DNA from 3 places in the Mesobacillus sp. ABV4_180 genome. Region 3 is predicted to be linked to each of the others. Evidence: a T-box and tRNA genes for the amino acid it is inferred to sense, from the RefSeq annotation. Region 3 holds a T-box; the other regions hold tRNA genes.
The links. The T-box of region 3 lies ahead of argS (arginine--tRNA ligase). A T-box ahead of a tRNA ligase gene usually reads a tRNA of that ligase, here a tRNA-Arg.

Region 1: it encodes a tRNA-Arg, which carries the amino acid that the T-box ahead of argS (arginine--tRNA ligase) is inferred to sense. The anticodon was not compared.
Region 2: it encodes a tRNA-Arg, which carries the amino acid that the T-box ahead of argS (arginine--tRNA ligase) is inferred to sense. The anticodon was not compared.

Annotation. Positions count from the first base shown of each region.
Region 1 is NZ_JBSWTJ010000001.1:60,675-66,648, forward strand. Features, by position in the region: rRNA gene ACXAEA_RS00265 (23S ribosomal RNA) at 1-416, opposite strand, end outside; rRNA gene ACXAEA_RS00270 (16S ribosomal RNA) at 623-2,172, opposite strand; tRNA gene ACXAEA_RS00275 (tRNA-Gly) at 2,288-2,361, opposite strand; tRNA gene ACXAEA_RS00280 (tRNA-Pro) at 2,382-2,458, opposite strand; tRNA gene ACXAEA_RS00285 (tRNA-Arg) at 2,473-2,549, opposite strand; tRNA gene ACXAEA_RS00290 (tRNA-Leu) at 2,612-2,697, opposite strand; tRNA gene ACXAEA_RS00295 (tRNA-Leu) at 2,757-2,841, opposite strand; tRNA gene ACXAEA_RS00300 (tRNA-Lys) at 2,882-2,957, opposite strand; tRNA gene ACXAEA_RS00305 (tRNA-Gln) at 2,963-3,037, opposite strand; tRNA gene ACXAEA_RS00310 (tRNA-Asp) at 3,045-3,120, opposite strand; tRNA gene ACXAEA_RS00315 (tRNA-Glu) at 3,180-3,254, opposite strand; tRNA gene ACXAEA_RS00320 (tRNA-Ser) at 3,270-3,360, opposite strand; tRNA gene ACXAEA_RS00325 (tRNA-Asn) at 3,377-3,451, opposite strand; gene ACXAEA_RS00330 (SprT family protein) at 3,570-4,043, opposite strand; gene cmpA (cortex morphogenetic protein CmpA) at 4,136-4,246, shown strand; gene ACXAEA_RS00340 (Tex family protein) at 4,307-5,974, opposite strand, start outside.
Region 2 is NZ_JBSWTJ010000001.1:1,154,570-1,160,543, forward strand. Features, by position in the region: rRNA gene ACXAEA_RS05705 (23S ribosomal RNA) at 1-1,059, shown strand, start outside; rRNA gene rrf (5S ribosomal RNA) at 1,176-1,291, shown strand; tRNA gene ACXAEA_RS05715 (tRNA-Val) at 1,302-1,377, shown strand; tRNA gene ACXAEA_RS05720 (tRNA-Thr) at 1,393-1,468, shown strand; tRNA gene ACXAEA_RS05725 (tRNA-Lys) at 1,566-1,641, shown strand; tRNA gene ACXAEA_RS05730 (tRNA-Leu) at 1,707-1,791, shown strand; tRNA gene ACXAEA_RS05735 (tRNA-Gly) at 1,819-1,893, shown strand; tRNA gene ACXAEA_RS05740 (tRNA-Leu) at 1,904-1,992, shown strand; tRNA gene ACXAEA_RS05745 (tRNA-Arg) at 2,017-2,093, shown strand; tRNA gene ACXAEA_RS05750 (tRNA-Pro) at 2,110-2,186, shown strand; tRNA gene ACXAEA_RS05755 (tRNA-Ala) at 2,202-2,277, shown strand; tRNA gene ACXAEA_RS05760 (tRNA-Met) at 2,300-2,376, shown strand; tRNA gene ACXAEA_RS05765 (tRNA-Ile) at 2,417-2,493, shown strand; tRNA gene ACXAEA_RS05770 (tRNA-Ser) at 2,513-2,605, shown strand; tRNA gene ACXAEA_RS05775 (tRNA-Met) at 2,632-2,705, shown strand; tRNA gene ACXAEA_RS05780 (tRNA-Asp) at 2,746-2,821, shown strand; tRNA gene ACXAEA_RS05785 (tRNA-Phe) at 2,827-2,899, shown strand; tRNA gene ACXAEA_RS05790 (tRNA-His) at 2,939-3,014, shown strand; tRNA gene ACXAEA_RS05795 (tRNA-Gly) at 3,021-3,094, shown strand; tRNA gene ACXAEA_RS05800 (tRNA-Ile) at 3,098-3,171, shown strand; tRNA gene ACXAEA_RS05805 (tRNA-Asn) at 3,185-3,259, shown strand; tRNA gene ACXAEA_RS05810 (tRNA-Ser) at 3,264-3,354, shown strand; tRNA gene ACXAEA_RS05815 (tRNA-Glu) at 3,358-3,429, shown strand; gene glgB (1,4-alpha-glucan branching protein GlgB) at 3,916-5,874, shown strand; gene ACXAEA_RS05825 (glucose-1-phosphate adenylyltransferase) at 5,792-5,974, shown strand, end outside.
Region 3 is NZ_JBSWTJ010000001.1:2,065,800-2,071,773, forward strand. Features, by position in the region: gene ACXAEA_RS10535 (hypothetical protein) at 1-645, shown strand, start outside; gene ACXAEA_RS10540 (GNAT family N-acetyltransferase) at 757-1,230, shown strand; T-box leader at 1,272-1,485, shown strand; gene argS (arginine--tRNA ligase) at 1,529-3,226, shown strand; gene ACXAEA_RS10550 (HesB/YadR/YfhF family protein) at 3,271-3,567, opposite strand; gene ACXAEA_RS10555 (TIGR04053 family radical SAM/SPASM domain-containing protein) at 3,708-4,868, opposite strand; gene ACXAEA_RS10560 (hypothetical protein) at 5,130-5,600, shown strand; gene ACXAEA_RS10565 (DUF1657 domain-containing protein) at 5,722-5,925, shown strand.

The DNA.
Region 1 (5,974 bases), 2.0 Mb from region 3:
AGGATCCACTCAGGAGGGAACGAAGTTTCAACTACAGGGTTTTTACCTTCTCTGACGGGCCTTTCCAGACCACTTCATCTACCCCGTTCCTTTGTAACTCCATGTAGAGTGTCCTACAACCCCAAGAGGCAAGCCTCTTGGTTTGGGCTATGTCCCGTTTCGCTCGCCGCTACTCAGGGAATCGCGTTTGCTTTCTCTTCCTCCGGGTACTTAGATGTTTCAGTTCCCCGGGTCTGCCTTCAATACCCTATGTATTCAGGTAAAGATACTGTTCCATTACGAACAGTGGGTTTCCCCATTCGGAAATCTCCGGATCAAAGCTTACTTACAGCTCCCCGAAGCATATCGGTGTTAGTCCCGTCCTTCATCGGCTCCTAGTGCCAAGGCATCCACCGTGCGCCCTTTCTAACTTAACCTAAAAGGTCATTTCTCTAATTGAATAGAGAGAAAACTAAAATGGCGATCACTCGGTTTTTTCTTGGTTCTTCTTACTTACGATTATCTAGTTTTCAAGGAACAAAAAAGTCTTGAGGCACTTGCTCCCTCAAAACTAAACAAACAAGTTAGTCAACAGTACGAACCGTAGGTTCGCATTCCGATTGCCCTTAGGCAATATCCTTAGAAAGGAGGTGATCCAGCCGCACCTTCCGATACGGCTACCTTGTTACGACTTCACCCCAATCATCTGTCCCACCTTAGGCGGCTGGCTCCAAAAGGTTACCCCACCGACTTCGGGTGTTACAAACTCTCGTGGTGTGACGGGCGGTGTGTACAAGGCCCGGGAACGTATTCACCGCGGCATGCTGATCCGCGATTACTAGCGATTCCGGCTTCATGCAGGCGAGTTGCAGCCTGCAATCCGAACTGAGAATGGTTTTATGGGATTGGCTCGACCTCGCGGCTTCGCGACCCTTTGTTCCATCCATTGTAGCACGTGTGTAGCCCAGGTCATAAGGGGCATGATGATTTGACGTCATCCCCACCTTCCTCCGGTTTGTCACCGGCAGTCACCTTAGAGTGCCCAACTGAATGCTGGCAACTAAGATCAAGGGTTGCGCTCGTTGCGGGACTTAACCCAACATCTCACGACACGAGCTGACGACAACCATGCACCACCTGTCACTCTGTCCCCCGAAGGGGAACGCCCTATCTCTAGGGTTGTCAGAGGATGTCAAGACCTGGTAAGGTTCTTCGCGTTGCTTCGAATTAAACCACATGCTCCACCGCTTGTGCGGGCCCCCGTCAATTCCTTTGAGTTTCAGCCTTGCGGCCGTACTCCCCAGGCGGAGTGCTTAATGCGTTTGCTGCAGCACTAAAGGGCGGAAACCCTCTAACACTTAGCACTCATCGTTTACGGCGTGGACTACCAGGGTATCTAATCCTGTTCGCTCCCCACGCTTTCGCGCCTCAGCGTCAGTTACAGACCAGAGAGCCGCCTTCGCCACTGGTGTTCCTCCACATCTCTACGCATTTCACCGCTACACGTGGAATTCCGCTCTCCTCTTCTGCACTCAAGTCCCCCAGTTTCCAATGACCCTCCACGGTTGAGCCGTGGGCTTTCACATCAGACTTAAAGGACCGCCTGCGCGCGCTTTACGCCCAATAATTCCGGACAACGCTTGCCACCTACGTATTACCGCGGCTGCTGGCACGTAGTTAGCCGTGGCTTTCTGGTCAGGTACCGTCAAGGTACCGGCAGTTACTCCGATACTTGTTCTTCCCTGACAACAGAGCTTTACGACCCGAAGGCCTTCATCGCTCACGCGGCGTTGCTCCGTCAGACTTTCGTCCATTGCGGAAGATTCCCTACTGCTGCCTCCCGTAGGAGTCTGGGCCGTGTCTCAGTCCCAGTGTGGCCGATCACCCTCTCAGGTCGGCTACGCATCGTTGCCTTGGTGAGCCGTTACCTCACCAACTAGCTAATGCGCCGCGGGCCCATCTGTAAGTGACAGCCGAAACCGTCTTTCAGCTTTCCCTCATGAGAGGGAAAGGATTATCCGGTATTAGCTCCGGTTTCCCGAAGTTATCCCAGTCTTACAGGCAGGTTGCCCACGTGTTACTCACCCGTCCGCCGCTGATCTTCAAAAGCAAGCTAATGAAGATCCGCTCGACTTGCATGTATTAGGCACGCCGCCAGCGTTCGTCCTGAGCCAGGATCAAACTCTCCAAGAAAGAGTTATGAGTTAGCTCATAAAATAAAACGTTGGCTCTTGTCTTCTATAATAGAAGCAAGAATATTATTGTTTGTTGACGCTTGTTTGTTTAGTTTTCAAGGAACAATTAAAGTTGGAGCGGGTGATGGGAATCGAACCCACTACATCAGCTTGGAAGGCTGAGGTTTTACCAGTAAACTACACCCGCATATGAAGTTAGTTGCTGAATGGTCGGGAAGACAGGATTCGAACCTGCGACCCCTTGGTCCCAAACCAAGTGCTCTACCAAGCTGAGCTACTCCCCGTTGTGAAAAAATAATGGCGCGCCCGAAAGGAGTCGAACCCATAACCTTCTGATCCGTAGTCAGACGCTCTATCCAATTGAGCTACGGGCGCATTTATCAAAATAGCAACTTTTACATGTTGTCACAACCACATTTGGTTGTCAAGAACTTTTTTGGTGCGGCCGAGAGGACTTGAACCTCCACGGGGTTGCCCCCACTAGGCCCTCAACCTAGCGCGTCTGCCATTCCGCCACGACCGCATTAACATGACAGGGTTATATCTTAACCAATAATGGTTCTTTAATCAACAGGTAATTAATGGTGCGGGTGAAGGGAGTCGAACCCCCACGCCTTGCGGCGCCAGATCCTAAGTCTGGTGCGTCTGCCAATTCCGCCACACCCGCATATTAATATAGAAAGTTAATTTCGCTGATGCGAAAAAACTGGTGAGCCATGAAGGACTCGAACCTTCGACCCTCTGATTAAAAGTCAGATGCTCTACCGACTGAGCTAATGGCTCGTAAATGGCTGGGCTAGCTGGATTCGAACCAACGCATGACGGAGTCAAAGTCCGTTGCCTTACCGCTTGGCTATAGCCCAATAAAAATGGCGGTCCCGACCGGGATCGAACCGGCGATCTCCTGCGTGACAGGCAGGCATGTTAACCGCTACACCACGGGACCAAATAAAAGGTTGTTTTTAAAAAATGATGACTATTGTTTTCGCTGGCACGAAATAAACTTGGTGACCCCTACGGGATTCGAACCCGTGTTACCGCCGTGAAAGGGCGGTGTCTTAACCGCTTGACCAAGGGGCCATATTTAAATTGTCCTGGCGGAGAAGGAGGGATTTGAACCCTCGCGCCGCTTACGCGACCTACACCCTTAGCAGGGGCGCCTCTTCAGCCTCTTGAGTACTTCCCCATACCTTGAATAATAATGGCTCCGCAGGTAGGATTCGAACCTACGACCGCTCGGTTAACAGCCGAGTGCTCTACCACTGAGCTACTGCGGAATAACTTTATTTTTTCGTGTCGATGTCTTGTCGACTCTTACTATTATAGGGAGGTGCACAATAAAAGTCAAGCGTGTTTTAAGAGGTTTTTTATTTTATTTTTCGCGGCAAAAAAACGCTATTCCATCAGCATTTCCTTTACCTTCATCAGCTTGCCCCGGCATTTTCCGCAAACATATATTGCAGTATTAATAGATCTTTTACGGCGATAAATCAATTTACATCTGCTGCATTGATAGAGAATGACTTTTTGTTTCGACCTTCTTTTTTTCTCCTCCGGAAGAGTTGAACAAAATCTTGGAGCACCTACTTTCATTAACAAGTCCCTGAAATCCTTATCCCGATGCTTATAACCTTTCCCCTCTAAATGCAGGTGGTAGTGGCAAAGTTCATGTTTGATGATGCCGATAAGTTCTTCCTGCCCCAACTGGTCGAAATATTTCTTGTTGATTTCAATGTTATGGCTCCGAAGCATGTACCTGCCGCCTGTTGTCCGCAACCTTGAATTAAAAAACGCTTTATGCCTGAACGGCTTATGAAATAGTTCATCTGATATTTTAACGACAAGGTTATGCAATTCCTGATCCGTCATCCTAAAACTCCTGCCTTTTGTAGAAACATGACAACCCATTATAGCATATATTAATGTTACCTTTTAACGCATTATCTTAAGGAGGTATTGTTATGCCTGTCTGGTTCCAGAATCAAATGAAACGAGCCTTCTATGAAAAAAATCGATATCAAATCAAACTTCTAAATCAATGCTGGTTTTTCTATAGGAATAAACAAGGATGACTTTCTGCCCTCAATTATAAACAAAGACTGCAGGCTTCCCCGCAGTCTTTATCATTACTTTTACTCAGGCTTCAGCATCGTTAGTGCTACGCGGCCTTTTTTCTGGTCAACACTGTCAACCCAAACGGTTACCACATCCCCTACAGATACAATATCCAATGGATGCTTAACGAATCTGTTGCTGAGCTTCGAGATATGAACAAGACCATCCTGCTTTACGCCAATATCGACGAAAGCTCCGAAGTCGACAACGTTACGCACTGTCCCCTGCAGTTCCATGCCTGCTTTTAAATCCTCCAGCTTTAATACATCCTTCTTTAGAAGCGGAGCCGGCAATTCGTCACGCGGATCTCTTTCCGGTCTTACTAAAGCATCGATGATATCTTTCAGCGTGAGCTTACCGATTCCAAGCTCGTCAGCTGTCTGGTCGATATTGATTTTAGCAAGAGCTTCTTTTAAAGCTGGTGTACCTAAATCTTTTGTTTTGAATCCAAATCTGTCCAATAGCTGTTTTACTTCTCCGTAGCTTTCCGGGTGTATGCCGGTGCGATCAAGAGGTTCTTTCCCATCAATGACACGAAGGAACCCAATCGCCTGCTCATAAGTTTTGGCTCCCAGGCGGGGGATTTTCTTCAATTGATTACGGCTCGTGAACTTCCCTTCTTCTTCCCTCTTTTTGACGATGTTGTTGGCCACCGTCTTCGATAGACCTGATACATATTGCAATAAGGAAGATGAGGCAGTATTTACATTGACCCCTACCTGGTTAACTGCTGTCTCAACAACAAATGTAAGGGATTCAGATAATCTTTTCTGGCTGACGTCATGCTGGTACTGTCCGACACCGACAGATTTCGGGTCGATTTTTACAAGTTCAGCAAGAGGGTCCTGCAGTCGGCGCGCGATGGAAACGGCGCTTCGTTCTTCTACCTGGTAGTTCGGGAATTCTTCACGGGCAAGATCAGATGCAGAATACACACTTGCGCCTGCTTCATTCACGATAAGATAGTAGATTTCTGTATCGAGTTCCTTGAGAATATCCGATACGAATTGTTCTGTCTCTCTTGAGGCAGTACCATTTCCGATTGCGACCATTTCCACATGATAATCCTTCAGAACCTTAATGAATTTCTCGCGCGCTTCCGTACTTTTCGAACTGGAAGTATGAGGATAGATTACTCCTATTGATAATACCTTCCCTGTTTCATCAACCGCTGCCAGCTTACAGCCTGTCCTGAATGCCGGATCAACCCCAAGGACGACTTTCCCTTTTAGCGGAGGCTGTAAAAGAAGCTTGCGCAGGTTTTCGGAGAAAATATGGATTGCCTGCTCTTCCGCTTTTTCCGTTAGTTCGTTCCTGATTTCACGTTCAATCGAAGGCTGAATCAGGCGCTTATAGGCATCTTCAATCGCTTCATTTATAGCTTGCACTGTAATGGAATGGCTTTTGGAGATCCATTTCCGCTGCAGATAACTCATGATGACGTCCGTTTTCGGCTTGATTGACACTCTCAATAATTCTTCTTTTTCACCGCGATTCAATGCAAGTATCCTGTGCGGCACTACTTTGTTGACTGGCTCAGAGTATTCATAGTACATTTCGTAAACTCTTTTCTCATCCAGCTCTTCATTTTTCACCGCAGATTCGATGGAACCTGATTTAAACGTTTCATTTCGTATCCATTTGCGGCTATCAGCGTCATCGGATACCATTTCAGCAATGATATC
Region 2 (5,974 bases), 910 kb from region 3:
GCTGGAAGGTTAAGAGGAGGGGTTAGCTCACGCGAAGCTCTGAATCGAAGCCCCAGTAAACGGCGGCCGTAACTATAACGGTCCTAAGGTAGCGAAATTCCTTGTCGGGTAAGTTCCGACCCGCACGAAAGGCGTAACGATCTGGGCACTGTCTCAACGAGAGACTCGGTGAAATTATAGTACCTGTGAAGATGCAGGTTACCCGCGACAGGACGGAAAGACCCCGTGGAGCTTTACTGTAGCCTGATATTGAATTTTGGTACAGCTTGTACAGGATAGGTAGGAGCCTGAGAAACCGGAGCGCCAGCTTCGGTGGAGGCGTCGGTGGGATACTACCCTGGCTGTATTGAAATTCTAACCCGCGCCCCTGATCGGGGCGGGAGACAGTGTCAGGTGGGCAGTTTGACTGGGGCGGTCGCCTCCTAAAGAGTAACGGAGGCGCCCAAAGGTTCCCTCAGAATGGTTGGAAATCATTCGCAGAGTGTAAAGGCACAAGGGAGCTTGACTGCGAGACCTACAAGTCGAGCAGGGACGAAAGTCGGGCTTAGTGATCCGGTGGTTCCGCATGGAAGGGCCATCGCTCAACGGATAAAAGCTACCCCGGGGATAACAGGCTTATCTCCCCCAAGAGTCCACATCGACGGGGAGGTTTGGCACCTCGATGTCGGCTCATCGCATCCTGGGGCTGTAGTCGGTCCCAAGGGTTGGGCTGTTCGCCCATTAAAGCGGTACGCGAGCTGGGTTCAGAACGTCGTGAGACAGTTCGGTCCCTATCCGTCGTGGGCGCAGGAAATTTGAGAGGAGCTGTCCTTAGTACGAGAGGACCGGGATGGACGCACCGCTGGTGTACCAGTTGTCTTGCCAAAGGCATCGCTGGGTAGCTATGTGCGGACGGGATAAGTGCTGAAAGCATCTAAGCATGAAGCCCCCCTCAAGATGAGATTTCCCATAGCGCAAGCTAGTAAGAACCCTGAAAGAATGATCAGGTTGATAGGTCAGAGGTGGAAGCGCGGTGACGTGTGGAGCTGACTGATACTAATCGTTCGAGGACTTAACCAAATAGATCATTCGTTCTTCTTGAATTCTTCTTACACATTATCTAGTTTTGAGGGAATGAAAATTTCTCTTGCAAAAAGCATAAAAAGCAGTATAATAGATATTGTCTTTGAAAATTGTCTGGTGACGATGGCGAGAAGGTCACACCCGTTCCCATACCGAACACGGAAGTTAAGCTTCTCAGCGCCGATGGTAGTTGGGGGATTCCCCCTGTGAGAGTAGGACGTCGCCGGGCAGTATCAAATGGAGGATTAGCTCAGCTGGGAGAGCATCTGCCTTACAAGCAGAGGGTCGGCGGTTCGATCCCGTCATCCTCCACCATATTTTTTCACAAATGCCGGTGTAGCTCAATTGGTAGAGCAACTGACTTGTAATCAGTAGGTTGGGGGTTCAAGTCCTCTCGCCGGCACCATGCTTCTTGCTTCTCTGATCAGCAGCAGCGTAAGCATGCGAGAAATCCCGGAGGGATTTTGAGCAGAGAAACATTTTCTCGAAGCTAATCTTTGTACGAGCCATTAGCTCAGTCGGTAGAGCATCTGACTTTTAATCAGAGGGTCGAAGGTTCGAGTCCTTCATGGCTCACCATGATTTTTTCGCGCAAGCGAAAATAATCATCCTTTAATCCTGCTTCAGCGGATTAACTATAATATGCGGGTGTGGCGGAATTGGCAGACGCACCAGACTTAGGATCTGGCGCCGCAAGGCGTGGGGGTTCGACTCCCTTCACCCGCACCATTTTTTCAAACAAGTCAATAAACATACGCGGAAGTAGTTCAGTGGTAGAATACAACCTTGCCAAGGTTGGGGTCGCGGGTTCGAATCCCGTCTTCCGCTCCAAAGTTCTTAAGCCGGGGTGGCGGAACTGGCAGACGCACAGGACTTAAAATCCTGCGGTAGGTGACTACCGTACCGGTTCGATTCCGGTCCTCGGCACCAAGTTAGCTAATCAATCAAAAATATGCGCCCGTAGCTCAATTGGATAGAGCGTCTGACTACGGATCAGAAGGTTATGGGTTCGACTCCTTTCGGGCGCGCCATTATTTTTCTCTATATCGGGGAGTAGCTCAGCTTGGTAGAGCACTTGGTTTGGGACCAAGGGGTCGCAGGTTCGAATCCTGTCTTCCCGACCATGCTATTAATAATTTGGGGCCTTAGCTCAGCTGGGAGAGCGCCTGCCTTGCACGCAGGAGGTCAGCGGTTCGATCCCGCTAGGCTCCACCATTTATAACTTTAATAATGATTTGGCGGTGTAGCTCAGCTGGCTAGAGCGTACGGTTCATACCCGTAAGGTCGGGGGTTCGATCCCCTCCGCCGCTACCAATTCTAAATCTGGTTGAACCTATTCAATCTAGGCTAACATGGACCTTTAGCTCAGCTGGTTAGAGCAGACGGCTCATAACCGTCCGGTCGTAGGTTCGAGTCCTACAAGGTCCACCATTATATTGTCGTTTTTTACGGAGGTATACCCAAGTCTGGCTGAAGGGATCGGTCTTGAAAACCGACAGGCGGGTAACACCGCGCGGGGGTTCGAATCCCTCTACCTCCTCCATAATTCATTAAACATTTTATTACCGTCGCGGGGTGGAGCAGCCCGGTAGCTCGTCGGGCTCATAACCCGAAGGTCGCAGGTTCAAATCCTGCCCCCGCAATCAATGAGTTATTTTCAAGTATACTACTTGAAAATACTTTGGTCCCGTGGTGTAGCGGTTAACATGCCTGCCTGTCACGCAGGAGATCGCCGGTTCGATCCCGGTCGGGACCGCCATTTGTGGCTCAGTAGCTCAGTCGGTAGAGCAAAGGACTGAAAATCCTTGTGTCGGCGGTTCGATTCCGTCCTGAGCCACCTTTATTTATTTAAACTTAATATGCATTTTAAAATATGGCGATTGTGGCGAAGTGGTTAACGCACCTGATTGTGGTTCAGGCATTCGTGGGTTCGATTCCCATCAGTCGCCCCATTTTTTGCGGGTGTAGTTTAGTGGTAAAACCTCAGCCTTCCAAGCTGATGATGAGAGTTCGATTCTCTTCACCCGCTCCATAAGGGCCTATAGCTCAGCTGGTTAGAGCGCACGCCTGATAAGCGTGAGGTCGATGGTTCGAGTCCATTTAGGCCCATTTTTTTTATTATTCCGCAGTAGCTCAGTGGTAGAGCACTCGGCTGTTAACCGAGCGGTCGTAGGTTCGAATCCTACCTGCGGAGCCATTATGGGGAAGTACTCAAGAGGCTGAAGAGGCGCCCCTGCTAAGGGTGTAGGTCGGGTAACCGGCGCGAGGGTTCAAATCCCTCCTTCTCCGCCATAAGGCCCCTTGGTCAAGCGGTTAAGACACCGCCCTTTCACGGCGGTAACACGGGTTCGAATCCCGTAGGGGTCATACAAAAAAGCTGTCAGCAATTTTGCTGACAGCTTTTTTGTGTTCATTTTTAACTTGCAAATTTTACAATCAGCTTGTGCTTCCTTCTTTTACCTCAAACTGCATTTGATCACAACTATACAATTTCAACATCTTTTCCGCATTATCCTATCAATTCACATGCTCTTATATTTCATCTTTCATTAAATGAAAACGTTATCATTATAATAATAATTTTTTCAGCCTTTCAGACTTTCTACCTAATAAACACTACAATCCTTCTTTAAAAAACATTATTCTATTTTAACTTTCGTTCTACATAATTCGCGTAATTGGAAAATTTAACCCATTAAAGCGCTGCCATTTGCGGGGGAATGTCGAATAATGAAATTTAACATTAATTATTGTCGAAACATTAAAAAAATGTTTACAAGGAATTCACACATGCAACTAGAATACTACTGAAATAGGGAGTTTTTTAGTTTTACAAAGGCAGGTGGACTTAACTTGGTAACCAATCCAACAGAGTTTGAATTACATCTCTTTCATGAAGGCACTTTGTTCCAGAGCTTCAATTTATTCGGGGCACATGTCATTAAAAATGAAACCGAAACATATACTCGATTTTGTGTGTGGGCACCAAAAGCTTCAGAAGTGAGGCTCGCGGGAAACTTAAACGGCTGGGATGGTAAAGGATTTGAATTTTATAAGGTCAATCAGGAGGGTGTCTGGCAGCTGGTGGTCGACCGTGACCTGACTGGAGAAGTATATAAGTATGAAATCATAACTGCATCTGGCGAGCGTAAGCTCAAAGCTGATCCATATGCTTTTTATTCCGAGGTCAGGCCTAACACGGCTTCAGTTGTTTGTTCTCTTGACGGCTATCAATGGAATGACCAAAAATGGCTGCAAAAGAGGGAAAGAAAAAGCAGTCTGGGCGAGCCTATGTGCATTTACGAACTCCATGTGGGGTCATGGAAAAAACATGAGGATGGATCTTTTCTTACATATCGTGAACTCGCTGATGAGTTGATTCCTTATATTCTTTCACATGGATATACACATATTGAATTATTGCCCCTGACTGAGCATCCGCTCGATATGTCATGGGGGTATCAATCAACTGGTTATTTTTCGGTGACCAGCAGGTATGGGGCACCTCATGATTTTATGTATTTTGTGGATATGTGTCACCAGCACGGGATCGGGGTAATCCTTGACTGGATTCCAGGGCATTTTTGCAAGGATGCTCACGGCCTGTATCAATTTGATGGCAGCTATGTTTTTGAATACCAATATGAAAATGACCGGGAGAACCTGGTTTGGGGAACAGCCAACTTCGACTTGGGAAAAAAGGAGGTTCAAAGCTTCCTCATTTCAAGTGCGATGTTCTGGCTGGAAAAGTACCATATTGACGGATTCAGGGTCGATGCGGTAGCGAATATCATTTATTGGCCAAATTCGGTCCAGACTGCGAATCCTCATGGTGTGGAATTTTTGAAAAAGCTTAATAAAGCTGTGCGGGATTATGAGCCAGGTGCTTTGATGGTTGCCGAGGATTCCACTGACTGGCCGCAGGTGACAGCCCCTGTAGAGTATGGTGGGCTCGGTTTTACATACAAGTGGAATATGGGATGGATGAATGACACATTGAAGTATATGGAGGCAGGTTCAGAGAACAGGAAGCATATACATGATAAGGTTACCTTTTCGCTTCTGTATGCCTTTTCCGAGAATTTTGTCCTGCCTTTCTCTCATGATGAGGTTGTCCATGGAAAGAAATCGCTGCTTGATAAGATGCCCGGCGATTACTGGCAAAAGTTTGCGCAGCTGCGGCTCCTGCTTGGATTCATGACCGCACATCCGGGTAAGAAGCTGACGTTCATGGGTACCGAATTCGGGCAGTTCGCTGAATGGAAGGATAAAGAACAGCTTGATTGGCATCTGTTAGGCTATGAGATGCATGAGAAGATCAATCAATATAATAAGGAATTAATCAAACTGTATAAACGTTCAAAACCGCTGTATGAAGTTGACCACAGCTATGAAGGGTTTGAATGGATCGATGCGGATAATCGCGACCAGTCGATTTTTTCCTTCATCCGTAAAGGAAAGAATCCGGAAGACCTCCTGGTTATTGTGTGCAATTTTACCGAGAAGGTATACAGCGATTATCGAATTGGTGTCCCGAAGCTTGGAGAGTATCGGGAAATTCTGAACAGTGACGCCGAGGCATTTGGCGGCTCTGGTGTGATTAATAAAAAAGTGTTGAAAGCTAAAGATATAGCCTTTCATGGAAGGCCATATTCTATAGAGATGAGTATTTCTCCATTCGGAATCTCAGTTTTACGTCCTGTTATAAAAAGAAAGGGGAGAAACAATCATGCAAAAGAAGAAATGCGTAGCAATGCTGTTGGCAGGAGGAAAAGGAAGCCGGCTGCACTCATTGACGAAGAATCTCGCTAAACCTGCAGTCCCTTTTGGGGGCAAATACCGGATCATTGATTTTCCATTAAGCAATTGTACGAATTCTGGCATTCATACGGTTGGAGTGCTTACACAGTAT
Region 3 (5,974 bases):
TTCACTTGGGATTTAGAGAAAGTGTATAGCAAAAAAAGGGTTAATGGCTATGATTTTTTCGAAGAAGGAGAGTCAGATCCTGTAGGGTTTTCAGAGTCCGTCACTGTCACAGAGAAGGAGAAAATCATCAATTCCAGGCCAATGAATACTGCCAAGGAAATGGAGAACTTTCCTTATCCAACAATGTTGTACATCGAACATGTAAAAATGATGGATGTAAGTCTCCGCTACCATTTTTTTGTGGATATCGGCCAGCAAACGATGCACTTTAGTTTTGATTATCCCAGACTGGAATATGCTGATATCTTCCAGATCATAGCGTCTTTAGATTTTAAAAAAACTATACCATACAAGCATGAATCCCAGCTTTACGTCACACATGGCTATGGTTTTCTCCCATATCCAGTCGGACTGACTCCAGTCGAGATTTCAGGGAACACAGAGAAATACCACTGGAAACAAGGGGGGGTGGAAAGCTATAAAGAATACCTTGAGAAAATTAAGTCTTCTGGACAATGGAAGCAAAAAAATGCTGAGGGGTCATTTCAAATTTTTGAATCAGCGAATGGTTTAGAAATTGTTAAGATTGCAATCAAAGAAAAAGAAATCACTTATTTGTATTCATACCCAAATAGGGAGGATTAAAGAGATGCCGGCTGGTATCTCTTTTTTTGCTCATAAAAAAAGGATTTCTCATGGTTGCGGTGAATAATTCTTCAAGGATAATCTATTATTTGTTATAAAAGGGGTATGTATGTGATCAATCTTGTACGTGTTCAGCCGGAGGACGAAACCACACTCCATAATTTAATTCAATTTTACATTTATGAATTCACTGTTTTCCAGGAAATCAGGCTTGAGGAATATGGAAGCTATGCTCCGTTTGATTTAAAGCCATATTGGACTGATTCCGATTTGTTTGCGTATTTTATTATGCATGATGATGAGCTTGCAGGGTTTGCAATGGTAGAGCGCGGTGAGCCAAATGTTATCCTTGAATTTTTCGTATTAAGGAAATTTTACCGAAAAGGTTTTGGTAAAATGGCGGCGAATAAATTGTTTGATCAGTTCCCGGGTAAATGGAGCATCACGCAGGTGGAAAAAAATGAACCTGCCAGGAATTTTTGGCGTAAAATAATTGGAGAGTATACTGACGGAAATTACATTGAAAGTTTGGATGAAAGGAATAGAACCATACAGGAATTTGATTCATCACTTATCAGAAAATAGTTGTTGAATTTCCATTAACTGTTGTATATAATGGTAAAAATATCTAATCGATGATAAAGAGAGTAGTTATTCTTTGTTTGCGACAGCGAGCCAGGGCCGGTGGAAGCCTGGTGCTACAGAATGATGAAACGCACTTTTGAGATGCTTCCTGAATAGAGTAGGGCAGGCCGGAAATGACTTCCGTTATCAATGAAAGCAGGTTCCTTGTTTGGAACAATTAGAGTGGTACCGCGGGCTTAAACTCTCGTCTCTTTTTATAGAGACGGGAGTTTTTTATTTTTCACAAGGGGGTTTAGTAATGGATTACGTCAAAATATTTGCCGAAAAACTCGCTTCAAAACTTGAGGGAATCCTATCTTTTAAAGAAATTGAACGCTTGATTGAGAAACCAAGGTTTTTAAATCAGGGAGACTTAGCCTTCCCATGCTTCCAGCTTGCCAGGATTATGAGAAAGCCTCCTGGTAAGATTTCCGAGGAATTAAGCAGTCAATTACAGATTGTAGATGGTGATTCATTTGAAAGAATCGAGGCAGAAGGAGGCTATGTCAATGCATTCTTGAACAAATCGAGGACATCAAAAGAAGTTTTGTCAGAAATACTGGAGTATAGCCATTCGTACGGCAATCTACAATTAGGAAAAGGCAGAACAATCACGATTGATTTGTCTTCACCTAATATTGCGAAGCCATTTTCAATGGGCCATCTTCGTTCAACAGTGATTGGAAATTCACTTTCCTTAATATTGGAAAAGTGTGGCTACGAAATTGTGAAAATAAATCATTTAGGGGATTGGGGAACTCAATTCGGCAAGTTGATCACAGCTTATCAACTTTGGGGAGCAGAGGATAAAGTCAAAGAAAATCCGATCAAGGAGCTGCTATCGCTTTATATCCGTTTTCATGAAGCGGCTGAAAGCCAGCCAGAACTTGAACAAGAAGGACGGGACTGGTTTAGACGACTTGAAAATGGAGATGATGAAGCTCTTCAACTATGGGAATGGTTCAGGGAAGAATCCTTGCTGGAATTCAAGAAAATTTATGATTTAATGGGCATTCAGTTCGATTCCTATGCAGGAGAAGCGTTTTATAATGAAAAAATGGATGTGATCGTGGAATTGCTCAAAGATAAAGGACTTCTGGAAGAATCGGATGGAGCGCATGTAGTCAATCTCGATGAAGCTGAGCTTCCTCCTTGCCTGATAAAAAAATCGGATGGAGCAACATTGTACGCAACCCGTGATTTGGCTGCCGCTAAGTACAGGCTAGAGAAGTATGATTTCACGAAATCATTGTATGTAGTTGGAAATGAACAAAGCCTTCATTTTAAACAGCTGAAAGCCGTTTTGAAGAAAATGGGGAACAAATGGGCGGAAGACATCATCCACATTCCTTTTGGCATGATGCTGAAGGATGGCAAAAAAATGTCCACCCGAAAAGGGAAGGTCGTCCTGCTTGAAGATGTACTAACAGATTCCATTCAATTGGCTAAAAAGAATATAGAACAAAAGAACCCTCATTTATCAGATAAGGAAGAAACCGCAAAGATGGTCGGTACAGGTGCAATTATGTTCCACGACCTGAAAAATTTCCGTATGAACGATATAGAGTTTTCCCTGGAAGAAATGTTAAAGGTGGAAGGGGAAACCGGGCCGTATATCCAATACACAAATGCACGTGCACAATCCATTTTACGTAAAGCGGCGTTTGATGGAAAATATGAGCAAATTAACCTCGAAGGATCAGCAGAGTGGCCAGTCATAACCGAACTATTAGCTTTTAAGGAAGTTGTAAAAGGTGCAGCCGAAAAGTATGACCCCTCTCGAATTGCAAAATATATATTGGATCTGGCCCAATCCTTTAATAAATATTACGGTGAAGTGAGGATACTTGAGGAAAATGCTGAAAAACAATCACGTCTGGCGCTGGTGCATTCGGTAAGTATCGTGCTGGAAGAAGGCTTGAGACTGCTGGGAATAAAAGCGCCGAAGGAAATGTGATGAATAAAGAGCCTCTGGTTTAATCCAGGGGCTCAGTTTTGGATTTAATGATGCTCCTTATAATCAGCAAAAATTTCTCCAGCACTATCGCTGTATTTGATTTCCAAGTCTGTGTCTTCAAAGAACCAAGTATCATTCGATTCTACAAAAAATGTAATCCCATCAATCTCTTGCTGCTGAGCGGCAATGGCGGGGGCTTCGAGTGAAAATGCAAGGCTATAGCCTTTGTTCTTGCATCCAAACCCTGCGTATTGAGGATATAAGCGGATGAAAAACGGCTTTGGAGTATCAAATTCCTTTTCAAACCATTTGTATGCGTGTTGATCAATCAAGATTGTCATCTTTGCACCATCCTTTCGTTGATTTAATTGTAAAACTTTATAAATGCAGAATTCCGTGCTTTATGTCACAGTAATTCCAATGTCATTAAAGTGTCAAAAATTAAATAACAGCCCCATATAAAGAGGCTGCCTTCCATTGTTTATAATCTTTTTTCCTTCTTTCGCATTGCTTCAGGTATATAGACACAGAATGGTTCGCTGCCCATATAGTCACCTGTTACCGCAAATGTTCTTGAGCGGGACCCACCACAAACATAACGGAATTCACATACACCACACTTACCCTTATACTTGTCAGGACTTCGCAAATCTTTGAACAATGGTGATTTGCGATAGATTTCTGCCAGAGGTTTTTGGCGTATATTTCCACCAACCAACGGCAGCAGTCCTGATGGCATGACGTCACCAGTATGGGATATGAAAACAAATCCATTCCCGTCATTTACTCCCTTAGGAGCACGTTTCAAGCCATCAAAGACGGAAGCCATGTTTTTGGTCAATGTGTCTTCGTATCGGATTTCACCTTTATTCACCATATTTTCACGTGCTTTTTGTTGGAATACCACACGTCTGTAATGCTGTGCTGCAGTCGTTTTTATATCATATGGAGCAGTTTTGCTCAGCTCGTAAAGCCATTTGAACACTTTTTCATGTTCAGCTAAATTGAGGCACGCATCAAGCTGACCTCGGCCTGTAGGAACCAGCAGGAATATGTACCACATTACCACCTTCAGCTCTTTCATAAGTTCAGCCATTTGTTCAAGATGTTCATAGTTGTACCGTGAAATGACCGTGTTAAGCTGTAATGGCATATTCAATTCATTTATATACTTAACTTTTTCAATTGTCAGGTCAAATGAACCTGGAGTTCCACGAAAGTAATCATGAATCTCAGGTGAAGGACCATCGAGGCTGAACGCCCATCTGGAAAGGCCAACTTCCTTTGCCTTTTCCATCTTCTCTTTCGTCACATTATCAGTCGCACTTGGAGTCATTGAAACGCGCATCCCTTTTTTGACTGCATAATCAGCAAGGTCAAACAAATCCTCACGCATCATGCAGTCACCGCCTGTAAAAACAAGCATAGGATTATTCATTTCGTAAATTTGATCGATTAACCGCAAACCCTCATCAGGTGACAATTCCATTGGATCGGGTTTATTTTGCGCATCCGCCCGGCAATGCACACATTTTAGCATGCAAGCCCTTGTTACCTCCCAAATAACAATATAGGGATTTTCATTAAAATCGATTCCATCAGAATGATACCCTGTATTTGCTCTACTTACAATTCCTTGCATTTCAAATTCACCATACTTTATCTAGATTTATAAGATAAGTATAAAATTGGCCGGATATTTTGCATGTAAGGAATGTTACAGAAAACCTACATTTCAAAAAATTATATAAGCGATTATTTTACATAGGATTTATACAAACATCCCGATGTACTATTTAACGAATAAATTGAAAAAATTAATACTAAATTTTGAAACCTCCTCTATTTTTAATCCGTCTATTTTATCGGAACCATTTGCCATTGGTGAAATGAGGGATGTGAAGTGAGGAAATCAGTAAAATGGGGCTTTCTGACTTTATCAATATTACTTTGTATCCTTGGCTGGGGAGCCTATAGTCTTTATAAACCAAAACCATCATTACTGGAAGTGGTTGTTGAGAAAAGGGCTGTCCAGATTGAACCGGTTATGTTCATTATGAAAAAGTGGGGCAGAACAGCTGCTGATGACACTGAATTCGAACCGGTTGCTTTAGCAAAAAAGGATTCACCTATTGTCATCGCAGATTATGATGAAATAAAATTGGCATTCAAACAATTACCTATTTCCGTCCAGTGCTATTTATGGGATATTGATACCGGCAAACTAGTTTATAAAGGATTGAACGGACATCCATTAGATGTTCAGGACACAAGCATTGCATCAGGCGATTATGCAATGGAAATACGGGCTAAATGGAAAAATGGATATGCTCTTTATAATACAAGGATTATTGTCAAAGATGACCTGGAATGAATACATAACAGCCATTGGTATTGGTCCCAATGGCTTTCTTTTTGCTGAACAAACAGGAATATTTCTTTTTATCACAGCCATACTAAAATAGTATTAATTTTCTTAGAAAGAAGGGACCATAATGACAGTTGGAGCTCAAGTAAAACAAACACTCGCTGGTCTAAAAAGTGCTCAGGCAAGTTTGGAGACTTTTGCACTTGGAACAGAAAATCAGCAAGCAAAACAGTTGTACCAATCCGCTGCTCAACAAACACAGGCAATCATTGATAGCATCCAGCCACGATTGCAGGAAATTGAACAAGAAGAACCACAATATAAACAATAAGAACTGGGAGGGCAGGGGGAACCCGCCCTTTTCCTATATGGAAAGGTGA